3 regions of the Bacillus sp. JJ1609 genome follow, and region 1 is predicted to be linked to each of the others. Evidence: riboswitches for the same ligand, from Rfam matches in the RefSeq annotation. Region 1 holds a riboswitch; each other region holds the start of a gene.

The links. Region 1 has a riboswitch for thiamine pyrophosphate ahead of thiT (energy-coupled thiamine transporter ThiT). Riboswitches for the same ligand answer to the same signal wherever they lie in the genome.
Region 2: it holds a riboswitch for thiamine pyrophosphate, as region 1 does, so the genes downstream of both, V7654_RS19850 (3-oxoacyl-ACP reductase) here and thiT (energy-coupled thiamine transporter ThiT) in region 1, are expected to answer to the same signal.
Region 3: it holds a riboswitch for thiamine pyrophosphate, as region 1 does, so the genes downstream of both, V7654_RS19070 (ABC transporter substrate-binding protein) here and thiT (energy-coupled thiamine transporter ThiT) in region 1, are expected to answer to the same signal.

The regions. Positions count from the first base shown of each region.
Region 1 is NZ_JBALSS010000008.1:202,821-207,051, forward strand. It holds gene feoB (ferrous iron transport protein B) at 1-556, opposite strand, end outside; gene V7654_RS09750 (FeoA family protein) at 556-780, opposite strand; gene thiT (energy-coupled thiamine transporter ThiT) at 1,096-1,695, opposite strand; TPP riboswitch at 1,803-1,909, opposite strand; gene V7654_RS09760 (histidine kinase N-terminal domain-containing protein) at 2,465-3,595, shown strand; gene V7654_RS09765 (dicarboxylate/amino acid:cation symporter) at 3,730-4,231, opposite strand, start outside.
Region 2 is NZ_JBALSS010000028.1:55,267-59,497, forward strand. It holds gene thiD (bifunctional hydroxymethylpyrimidine kinase/phosphomethylpyrimidine kinase) at 1-773, opposite strand, end outside; gene thiM (hydroxyethylthiazole kinase) at 766-1,590, opposite strand; gene V7654_RS19850 (3-oxoacyl-ACP reductase) at 1,693-2,454, opposite strand; TPP riboswitch at 2,574-2,682, opposite strand; gene pepT (peptidase T) at 2,842-4,074, shown strand.
Region 3 is NZ_JBALSS010000027.1:5,873-10,103, reverse strand. It holds gene V7654_RS19085 (ABC transporter ATP-binding protein) at 1-32, opposite strand, end outside; gene V7654_RS19080 (ABC transporter permease) at 32-793, opposite strand; gene V7654_RS19075 (thiamine-binding protein) at 793-1,083, opposite strand; gene V7654_RS19070 (ABC transporter substrate-binding protein) at 1,098-2,090, opposite strand; TPP riboswitch at 2,210-2,318, opposite strand; tRNA gene V7654_RS19065 (tRNA-Val) at 2,559-2,631, opposite strand; gene V7654_RS19060 (DinB family protein) at 2,790-3,275, opposite strand; gene V7654_RS19055 (NUDIX hydrolase) at 3,289-3,906, opposite strand; gene V7654_RS19050 (hypothetical protein) at 4,038-4,231, shown strand, end outside.

The DNA.
Region 1 (4,231 bases):
CGTCCAACATGGTACCCATCTTAAGGATTCCATCCTCGATGGCTTTTCCATAGTATACGAGGTTTGCCTTTCCGCTTCGGACAAATTTACCTGTCACCATTTCAGCGAGCTCATCGCAGCCTTTGCCAGTCCTTGCCACTACTGGAGCTACTGTCACACCCAGTGCTTCAGAAAGTTTATCAATATCAATTTTTATGCCGCGGTTTTTAGCGACATCCAGCATATTCAACCCAATAATGACAGGAGCGCCATATTCCATAAGCTGGAGGGTTAGGTGGAGATTTCGTCTTAACTGAGAAGCATCAAGGATATTAAGCAATTTTTGAATCGGCTCGTTCAGAAAAAAATTCGTGACGACTCCTTCATCCTTCGAGAGTGGATTAAGTGTGTAGACACCTGGAAGATCAATCAGCTGATCTTTGCTATTTTTAAATATACCTATTTTTTTCTCAACGGTTACACCGCTCCAATTGCCAACATATTCATATGAACCTGTTAAATTATTAAATAGTGAAGTTTTGCCTGTATTGGGATTCCCAATGAGCGCAATGTTCATCATACTCGCTCCACTTCGATTCTATGTGCTTCTTTCCTGCGGATTCCGATGCATTGGCCGCAGGACTCGACCATCACTGGACCGCCAAAGGGAAGGATGCACTTCACGCATACTTCAGCACCCTCCGCAATTCCTAAATCCAGTAATCTTCTCCTGACAAATTTGTCAGCACCAGCAATATTCAAGATCCGGCCCTTTTCTCCAGCCTTAAGTTTTCCCAGCATCGCCATCACCTTTTTTTGTAGATTGAAAGTTTAATAATAATATAATTGAGAATGATTCTCTTTATTATTTAATTTTGTTCCAGTGGAATAATAAATAACATTTAATTGAGAATGATTATCTTTATTTAATCAATATGAAAGAATTACAACTGTGACATAAATCACAAATAGAAATTTAATTGATGTTTTTAATAAAATCTCCACATGATTGACAATATTTTTTAAAGCTGTTAAATTTCGTCCCAAAATGATTATATACCCTAATTGGTATATAAATAAATACAAAAAGAAGAGCTTTTCAGCTCTCCTCACTTTTTACATTGTTTTTTTACTTACATTTGCAAATTGAACCATTCTTGACGGTGCTGCGCTAATAACAAGAATGACGACAATCGCACTTAAAATCATGCTTGGGAGCATATAAGTGCCATTATAAATAAAGGAATATAGCCATGCTGACTGTCCTTCAGGTGCATAGCTTCCGAAGAAAATCCATCCGGAAAGAAAATGTGAAATAAAACGAAGCGCACTGCCAATAAAGGTACCTGCTATGACAAGAGCCATCCATTTTTTCTTGTTCCCCTCTTGCATGCTGGCTTTTACTTGGGATGCGAATATTCCTGCCAATCCCAACAAAGCAAAGGCAACGAGATAATCAAGTATTCCCTGTACCGGATGATAAATTTGTGACATTCCAAGAATAAATTGTAAAAGTCCAAATAAAAAGCCTGTAAGAACTCCACCCTTAACTCCCCAGCGGAATGCCATTAGGAAAACAGGTACCATCGCAATTGATACCGATCCGCCTTGTGGCCAAATCCTTGAAAATAAAAATCCTGAAAATAAATCCAGCAAATAAGCCAGAGCGGAAAATACTGCAACTTCCACTAAAAATAAAGTTTGTTTTTGTTTCATCATTGTTCCTCCTTCTTTTCAGAATGAGGTCCGTTTCCAACACGCCTTTTCTGCTTCAGAAACAAAAAAAGCAATCAGGGGATCGATATAGGATTCCCATGATTGCTTTCCTATCGCATCCACATTCCTACGCTAGCATTAACTAACAGGTTCAAAGGGTAAGAACTCGGGCGCTCACTCTCAGCTGCAATTTGCAGCTCCCCTTGTGGTCATATTTAATTTCTCACCTATGAATATACTATTTCTCATTGTTAATAACAAGTAAAATCTTTTTATTAAAGGCTCTGTTAAACTTGTCTGTTGATTTCCGCTCCTGGCACTCGCTTTCCGCGGAAGAAGTATGAAAAAGCTCAAGAGCCAGCTTTTTCAAGGACAAATTCTTCTAGGGGCGTCAGGTGAGCCTCCTCGTCGCTTTGCTCCTGCGGGGTTAAATGGTCCTTCTGACGGATCATTTCAACCTAGGTCTCACCTTGGCCGCTGATCCCGCAGGAGTCGAGTGCCCTCCGCTCCAATCAACAGGTGCTTATAATTAACATTGAACTACAACAGAGCCTTAGTAAAATTCAGTTAAACCAGGTAAATTAGCGCGGTAATGTCGAATATCTATATAGACAAAAATTCCTTTCATATGATAAAAAACTCGGTCTTTTGTCACATTTTTGCCTGTTCGACGCGTTTCTCCGCATCTTCTTATTATTCGACAAAGGGATTTACGATTTTTCAACGAATGTTTTAGAAACGGAAAAGTTAAACTGGGGGACTTAAAAAAATGCTGCCAATAACACAAAACCGATTGCTTAGCTTCCTGACTAGTGAAAAAGAAAATCTGATTGCCGAATGGAATGAAAATTTAATCGTATCTGAAGACGATCCATATAAACAAAAAATAAATAAGAATGCCGAAGATATGTACGCAATTATCATCGCGGTCTTTACAAAAACGAATGAAGAGCTTGATGAACATCTTCAAAAAATAGCCTTTACCGTAGGAGAGGAACGAGTACGCTCTGATATCAATATTGGAGATTTTGTATATAACGTGAACTCCGGGCGTTCTGTCATTTACAAGCATTTGCACAAACTGAATGTGGAATGGGAGGAACTTCAAGGCACTATTAATAGAATCAACTACTGTTTTGATACTTTTCTTTATTACGCAGTATCCTATTATAATGAACAAAAAAATAAAATCATCGAGGAAAAAAACGAATTCATTGATTCAACACATAAGGACAGATTGACCTTGCTTGGACAAATGACCTCGAGTTTTATTCATGAATTCCGAAACCCATTAACTTCGATTCAGGGATTTATCCAGCTTTTAAAATCAGACCATCCCGAAATGAAGTATCTGGATATTATCTCCAGTGAATTAGAACAATTGAATTTCCGCATTTCCCAATTTCTACTTTTATCGAAAAAAGAACTGATTGGTAAAGAGAAAAATCTATTCTCCTTGAACAAGATGATCGATGAAGTATTAAATTTCCTTTATCCAAGCATCTTAGATACAAATGTCAGGATTGTAAAGAATGTCGCAGATGACATGGAATTATTCGGTTATGCGGATGAAATCAGACAGGTACTCATCAACATTATCTTTAACGCCATTGATGTTTTAAGCCAATACCGTGAGGATCCAAAGATTGAAATCAAGGGATTTTTTGTGAATGACACTCATATAAAATTAGAGATTGCCAATAACGGGCCTGTAATTCCTGACAATTTACTGAAGACGATATTCGAACCTTTTGTAACAACAAAAACCCTTGGAACCGGCTTGGGTCTTTTCGTCTGCAGGGAAATTATTGAAAAGCATAAAGGGATTCTTGCATGTTCATCAGAACCTGAAAAAACATCATTTATTATTTTGCTGCCACTCACCGGTAATGAAAGCTAATAATCTTATAAAAGCATAAATGAAAGTGAAGTGTGACTTCTGCTAAAGAGGTTCCAAACAAAAATAACCTTGATCACAACCTCAATAAAAGCCCGTCCTTTATAAAAAAGGAACGGGCTTTTTAGGTCATCGTATTATTCTGTATATTCTAATGAACGTTTTTCATTCATCCTTTTCACTCTAAGTTTTTCACTCTTTACTGCATGCTTCTTTTCTGATTCAGCCACAATGACTGCACATGCTGCGTCACCTGTAATGTTGACAGCTGTACGCGCCATATCAAGCAGACGGTCAATACCGAGAATCAACCCAATACCCTCAACAGGCAATCCGACAGACTGCAGAACCATTGCAAGCATGATCAACCCTACTCCTGGGACACCCGCAGTACCAATGCTTGCAAGGACCGCTGTTATTACAACTGTTCCAAGTTCAGCAAGTGTTAGGTCTACTCCATACACCTGAGCAATAAAGATTGTTGCAACCCCCTGCATGATTGCCGTGCCATCCATATTAATCGTCGCACCCAACGGCTGTACGAAACTGCTGACTGATTCTGGAACACGAAGATTCTTTTGAGCCGTTTCCATCGAAACTGGCAAGGTAGCATTACTGCTTGAGGTACTGAAAGCTACA
Region 2 (4,231 bases), on a different contig from region 1:
CAATGGTTCGTTGGCCCATGCCCATTGCCGATATTTAACGGCTCCGCGATCGCGGCCTGAATGAATTCCTTCGCCACAGATACCGCTTCATACACAGCAGCTCCCTTCGCAAGCTGGGCGGCAATCGCTGCTGAAAACGTGCAGCCGGTTCCGTGAGTGTTTCTTGTATTCATTCTTGGTCTCGAAAATATTTCAAATTCTGTGCCGTCAAAAAGCAAGTCAACAGATTCTTTCGGATTATCATCATGACCGCCTTTAATGACCACATATTTTGCTCCGTTTGCATGAATCCTTCTGGCAGCTTCCTTTTTGTCATCGATGATTTTAATCGACATACCTGTCAGGACTTCTGCCTCCGGAATATTAGGGGTAACCACTAAGCAAACAGGCAGCAGATACTTTTTCATTGCCGATACAGCTTCCTGCTGAAGAAGAGGTGCTCCGCCCTTCGCAATCATCACTGGATCGACAACGACCTTATCCCAGCGGAATTGCTTTATTTTTCCAGAGACAGCTTCAATAATTTCGGCATTGAAAAGCATCCCAGTTTTCAATGCATCAACGCCAATGTCTTCCCCTACTGATTGAATCTGTTTTGCGACAGCTTCTGGCTCCATCGGGTAAACGCCCTGGACGCCAAGAGTGTTCTGGGCTGTTACTGCTGTCAGCGCAGACATGCCAAATACCTTCAGTTCCTGAAATGTTTTCAGATCAGCCTGTATGCCTGCCCCGCCGCCGCTATCAGATCCTGCGATTGTCAGAGCTTTAAACATTTTCTTTTGTCCCCCTTTTGGTAAAAGAACTATAGTTTAGGATGTCATCTTCGTTTACTTTGTACAGTTGATCTAGAAACTCTACTTGGAAGCTGCCAGTTCCCTTTTCTGCAGATTTTTCTGCTGCTCTTTCTGCTGCTACCCCATAGATGACAATTGCTGCAGCTGCTGCAGTGAGCGGGTTTTTTTCGACTGCCGCAATCGCGCCAATGACTGAAGTTAGCAGGCAGCCAGTACCGGTTACCTTTGTAAGGATCGGATGTCCGTTATGGACAATGAATGTCAGCTTTCCGTCGGTGATGATGTCATCTTTTCCAGTTAGCGCAACGACTGTATTCAATTTTTTCGCGGCAGAAACAGCAAGCTCGATGACATCCCCAACTGCCTCGCCAGCGTCCACGCCGTGAATATCCCATTTTTCACCGGCCACATTTGCGATCTCGGCTGCATTTCCTCTGATAATCGAAATCTCCAATTCTTCCATAAGCTTCAAAGCAGTTTCAGTACGATAAGCCGTGGCCCCTGCGCCGACCGGATCAAGAATGACAGGCACTCCATGCTCATTTGCTGCTTTTCCGGCAATCAGCATCGACTCAACCACTGTCGAATTCAAGGTTCCGATATTTAGCACAAGACTCCCTGCCATTGCGGCCATTTCGGCAACTTCTTCAGCAGCATAAGCCATGACTGGCGATGCCCCCAGCGCAAGCAAGCCATTGGCGGTGAAATTGGTGACAACGACATTCGTGATGTTATGAATCAGCGGTTTTTGGGTGCGTACCTTTTTTAGCAAACTAACGACCTCTGATTTTTCCATGACAATTCCTCCTTTTGATTACTGCGAACTAACCTCTAAGTGCAACGTAATTTAAAACTAGGGACTTCCTTTTAACTTCTTGTTCTTCTATTTCCAATTCTCTTAGTCCATGACAAGTCCGCCATCAACTACAAGGTTTTGCCCCGTAACCGCTCGCCCCCATGGAGATGCAAAAAATACAACTGCATTTGCAGCTTCAGCTGGGTCCGTTACTTTTCTAAGGGGGGTCGATGACTGGATCAACTGGAAAACCTCCTCAGAAGTAGCGGAGCTTGCGTCTGTTGTTTTTAGCAAACCGCCCGAAACCATATTGACGGTGATGCCATATTTGCCAAGATCATTCGCCATATTTCTGGTAAAACCAAGTAAGGCCGCTTTGCTCGTCGTATAGTCATGATAGGCGACAACAGGGTTCTGGAATAGGTTTGTGCCAATGTTTATGATTCTCCCAAACTGGCATGTTTTCATATCAGGAAGTCCGGACTGGATGGTATTCAACGCTCCTCTGATGGCACCTTCAAGCTGAGCATGGTAATCCTCCCAGCCGACGGAAAAGGCATCCTTATTCGTAACAGGGTCGAACTTGAAGCTGACTAGAGCGTTATTTACCACGGTGGTAATCGGTGTTCCAAAGTGCTCCTTTGCCTGCAAGAACATGTTTTGAACCTGTTCGGAATCCCTCACATCCGCCTGGACAGCTAGTGCGGCATCCCCAATTTGTTCGGCTAGCTGCCTTGCTTTTTCCTCGCTTTGAAAATAGTTGATTACGACTCTCGCGCCTTCTCTTGCAAAAGCCTTAACCGTTTCTGCACCCAATCCTCTGCTGCCGCCAGTTACTAGAACTACTTGATTTTTTAATTCCATTTTTTTAACCTCCTTAAAATAAGGCTTTGTTAAATTAGACTGTTGATATTTAACACAGCCAAAACATAAAAAAGCCAGATCCATAATAGGACCTGGCTTAAAAGCAATGTAAGGGAAAAAAACATCTCTCACTACTTTCCTACGCTGGTATTACCCAGATCAGGTCCAAAGGGTCAAAAAACTAATGTTTTCCTCTCAGCCCAACACAGGGCTCCCCTAGTAGTACAACGAATATTTAATTAATTTCATAGTAGCCTTAACATTTATATATGTAAAGGGATTTGATTTTATTATTTTTAAGAACAATTTTTATAACCCAATACAAATTGTGTTCAATCAGATATATGATAATATGAAAATATACTCAAGAATGGGAGATGAAGGGAATTGAAAAACGAGATTATTGAAAGATTTACTTCTTATGTAAAAGTAGATACGCAATCAAATGAAAACAGTGAAAGCTGCCCTTCGACTGAAGGCCAGTTAACGCTTGCCAATATGCTTGTGGAAGAATTGAAAACGATCGGCATGGAGGACGTCACGATTGACGAGAACGGTTATGTGATGGCCACGCTTCCTGCCACTACAGATAAAGATGTACCGACGATCGGCTTTCTTGCTCACGTTGATACAGCGACTGATTTTACTGGAAAGAACGTCAATCCACAGGTCATCGAAAATTTTAACGGCGATGCAATTGTCCTGAATAAAGAGCAGGATATAGTTCTATCACCTGAGGATTTCCCAGAGCTTCCGCAATATAAAGGGCACACATTGATCACTACGGATGGCACTACCCTTCTTGGAGCCGACAATAAAGCTGGCATTGCTGAAATCATGACTGCGATGGCTTATTTGATTAAGCATCCAGAAATTAAGCATGGCAAGATCAGGGTTGCTTTTACACCTGATGAAGAAATCGGCAGAGGACCTCATAAATTTGATGTAGCAGCGTTTAATGCTAAATTCGCTTATACGATCGATGGCGGCCCGCTTGGCGAACTGGAGTATGAAAGTTTTAATGCAGCAGGTGCGAAGCTAACGTTTAAAGGGAAGAATGTACACCCGGGTACAGCAAAAGGAAAAATGGTCAACTCCGCGAAACTCGCGATGGAATTCCACAGCATGCTGCCGGCAGAAGAAGCTCCAGAACATACGGAAGGATATGAAGGCTTCTTCCATTTAAGCTCCATTACTGGCGATGTTGAAGAAACGAAACTGCAATATATCATCCGCGACTTCCACAGTGACAGCTTTCAGGCTCGAAAGAATTTGTTCGAGAATATCGCTAGCGAACTGAAGGATAAGTACGGTGAAGGCCGCGTCCACCTGGAATTGAATGATCAGTACTATAATATGAAGGATAAAATCGAGCCAGTTAAGGAAATCGTCGACATTGCATACGAAGCGATGGAAAACCTCGGCATCAAGCCGATCGTGAAGCCAATCCGCGGCGGTACAGACGGCTCCCAGCTAAGTTATATGGGGCTGCCTACACCAAACATCTTCACAGGAGGCGAAAACTTCCACGGCCGATTCGAATACATCTCAGTCGACAACATGCTGAAATCCGTAGAAACAATCGTCGAAATAGCCAAACTATTCGAAGCCAAAGCATAACACTTTAACACACCACCGCGCCGGGGGTCAGACCCCCGGCACTTTAACGCATAACCGCACTGGGGGTCTGACCCCCAGTGCTTTAATGTGTTAAATCGGTCTGTGGTCTTAGGTGGATTTAATTCTGTGGGGCATTGGTGGGATTTGGTATCTGCGT
Region 3 (4,231 bases), on a different contig from region 1:
GAAATGTTTACGAGCTTAATTTTTGCTTTCATCACTTTTCTCCTTCAGGCAGCCATTTAATCATCATCTTTTCAATTAACATGATGATACTGTAGAACAGCATGCTAAAAAATATGATGATGAAAATCGCAATAAACACACGATCTGTTCGAAACGCAGATGACGATAAGGTCATGAATACACCAATTCCTTTTTCCGCTCCGAGCCATTCAGAAATAACGGCTCCCATTACACTGTAAGTAGCCGCGATTTTCAAACCTGAAAAAAGTGGCGGAAGTGCATTTGGAAGCTCTACCTTCGTGAAGGTTTGAAATGCAGAAGCACCTGACATTCTCATATAATGCTTAAGATCTGCAGGGACATTCTTAAACCCATCTAACGAAGCAACCGTAACTGGGAAAAAACAAACTAAAATAATGATAATCAATTTCGGCATAAAACCAAATCCAAACCAAATCACTAATAATGGAGCCAATACGATTATTGGTACATTCTGCGATAATATTAATAAGGGGTAAATTGCGTTCCGCAACGAAGGAACTAAGTGCAGCATTACCGCAATCAGGAAACCAATCACTGACCCGAGCAAAAGCCCGGCGATTGACAATTGCAATGTTGCCGCGATATCGGGTAAAAATAATGAATAACTCGCCATGGCTTCTTCAACTATGACCGAGGGGGCGGGTAATAGCCATTCAGGGATGCTGTTAAATCGGGTAATCCCTTCCCAAAACAAGAAGAAAAGGAGGAGAACCAAAAATGGTCTCCAACCCTTATTCCAGATTGATTTCATTAGCGGTACTTCTCCGTCAGTGTATTCATTGTAATTCCAGTTGGCTGATACAGGATTTTCACCTGTGAGATCACATTAGGTGAGCCTAATCCCACCATTTTTTTATTCATCTCCGCAATCACCGACAACAGTGTTTCAAGCTCACCTTCCATTGTCGTTTCCAGAGGATGGACTTCATATATCACTCCAGGTTGATCAATAATACTAATTGCCTCATCTACTAAACGAATAACTTCCTCTGTTGAAGAAGCCTTTGGGATAATTTGTACACTTACAAGTGCATTCGCCATTGTTCATTTCCTCCCTATTCTGGTAAAAACTCATTTGTATAGGCTTTTTCAGCATCCAATTCCTTTTCCAGAAGACCATTTTCAAACATCCATTCACTGTAATTCTTCCAAACCTCCAGCTTTTGTTCACCCCAGTGATCAGCATCATCTTGATACTTTGGAGATAGCCATTCCTGGCTTTTCTTAACCAGATCTTCGTCCAGATCAGGTACGGCCTTGATCAGGATATCAGCACTTTCAGATGGATGATCAATCGCGAATTGATATCCTTCAGTGAGCGCTGCCATGAATGCCTTAATGGTTTTCGGGTCATTCTCAATCATCTTTTCATTTGTGCTGATGACCGGTGTATAATAATCAAGCTTCTTCGAGTAATCTGTTAAATACACCATATTGATTGGTTCATTTCTTAGCTCTGCTTCTACACCTGTCCACCCATAATAAATCCAGGCAAAATCAATATCCCTTTTTACCGCTGTGAAAAAGTCTGAATCGCCCATATTAACAATTTTCACTTTTTCTATATCAGCATTTTCCTGTTTCATTATCGAGTTGATCACTTCTTTTTCAATGGGTGAACCCCAGCCTCCATACGTTTTGCCAGCAAAGTCCTTTGGTGAAACTATGTTTTTGGCTTTCGGAGAAGCAAAGCCTGAAGTGTTATGCTGAATAACAGCTGCCAGCGATACTAGAGGAATTCCCTGTATCCTTGCCTGGGTAATCCCCTCCTGATAACTTACACCAAACTCAGCCTTCCCTGATGCAACCAGCTGGTCAGCTCCCGCTTCACCAGGTAAAAGAATATCTACATCCAATCCATGCTTTTTGAAGTATCCTTTTTCCTTTGCTACGTAGATTCCTGTATGATTCGTATTTGGAGTCCAGTCAAGCACAATGGATACCTTTTTCAGTGAGCCCTTTTCCTTGGCTGTCGGTTCACTCGATGAACAGCCGGCAAGACTCCAGATTAATAAAAACCCAGAAAACAAAATTAATAGCTTCTTCACGATTCTCCCTCTTCCCGTTTTTACTTGACAATGAAGTTGGAAAAGAAGGCTTTAATGAAACAGAAAAATGCGCTCGGGGAATCCCAAGCGCATGAAAAAATCCATAATAAACGAAAAAACGTCTATCAGAAGATGTTCCCTACGCTGGTACTAACCAGATCAGGTTAAAAGGGTCAGCATCTTTGGACACTTTCTCAGCCGGCACCACCGGCTCCCCTACATTTCCAATTCTCCAATTGTCAATTCTACTATATATAAAGTTTTTTGATTCGTCTAGGAAAATAAAAATAGCTTATTTAGAATTCCACAAGAATTCCTCAACCAAGATAGTATTTTAAAAATCAACCCAAAATTTGAAGGGATTGAATAGCCAATTATCTGCTTCCCACATTTCAGAATAGATGAAAATTCCTATGTAAAAAAAAGCGTGAATCCCATTTCGAGGAATTCACGCTTCTCATAAAAGTATGATTCCTACTGGGTTCGAACCAGCGACCTCTACCCTGTCAAGGTAGCGCTCTCCCAGCTGAGCTAAGGAATCGTTATTCTGTTTGTCCTTATTAGCGAGGACATTTATTAATATATAATGTTATGATTCTAATGTCAATATAATTTTCCAAATCAGACATATAGTACGATTATCGTTTCTCATAAAGCTCGATGACGGTTCCAGCTGATTTTAGTCGATAAAAAACCGAACTAAACTTTTTCATTCTTAAAAAGGCCGCGCCCGATGAAGTTCGCTGTCACTGGCTGCTTCCCAATCTCCCTTGCCCATACTGAAATTTGCCCGATGTGGTGTATTTCATGTGCAAGAGTATGTCTCATAATCTCACCCCAGGTGAAGGTAACGCTGCTGCCATCTGACTGTGGAAGCTGTAAGATTCGGTTTTCCATCTCATCATTCCAGGCAAGAACGAACTCTTTTACCTCGGCTTTAAATTTGGCATCCAATCCCTTCACCTTATCCAAGGTATTATAAAGCTCAAAGTTCTCCTGGAAATCATCTTTTCCCTGAAGCAAGCGAATCCAGCTCCATTCCACGTCAATAATATGAAAAAGGGTCTGTAATATACCTCCCACTCCTCCTGTCCGGGAAGCGTGCAGCTCTTCCTCATTAACTCCTTCACACCACTTATACCAATCATCCCGGACTGCCCAATTGTAGTGAAACATCATTTTCATTCAGCATCCCCCTCTAAATCTCCCTTATTGCTTTGATTACACTATTAATATATTCATCCTCATGCGGGACAAATTGATCTTTTACTACCTTCAATACCAGAGGCTGCTTTTGTCCATCGCGGTTTAGTGTAAAACCCTCTGCCTCCAATTCCATCACTTCTCCAAACCAGAGCTTTTCAAAAAGATCCAGACTGGTCCTTATTATTCCTGAGACTTCCTCTTTTTGCAGGCTGTATTTCTCGTAAGGGACATGTTTGTTATACACATACACATGGCACATTTCTTTATCGATAAAATTTGAACTAACGAGTGAAGCCTTGATTGTACCCACGGAAAATAATTCTTCCATTTCAATGTCTATTCCCAGCTCTTCCTTAACCTCTCTTAAACCATCAAAAGCATCTTCATTTGCTAAAAGATGGCCAGCAGCAGTGATATCCAATAGATTTGGATAATCCTTTTTAACAGAACTACGGATTTGGAAATAAATAATGTCCTCTCCAGCTATCCTCTCAGTAAACCAGCAGTGAAAGGTCTCATGCCAATGTCCTTCTATATGTACTATAGACCTTGGTGCAGTGCCTATTTCCTTACCTTGCTCATCAAATATTCTCAGCAATTCAGTTTCCATAATCCATACCTCCATTTTATAAAAATTATACCATTTTTCCCTGAAAATAAAACGAACATTAGTTCCTATTTTATTGAATAAAGAACGAATGTTCGGGTATAATGTAAATATAAATACTAAGGGGTGAAAACATGAATCGTCTGCTTACAAAGTCACTTAGTGACAATCAGCCAGTTGAAATGATATACCTGGCGGCGAACAACGAAATTACGCATCGTAAAATCATTGTGAAAGAACTGCATGGAAGCTATTTCAAAGCGTTTTGTTTCCTTCGCAATGATAACCGCCTTTTCAAGTTTGAAAATGTTCTTTCTGTAATGCCGGA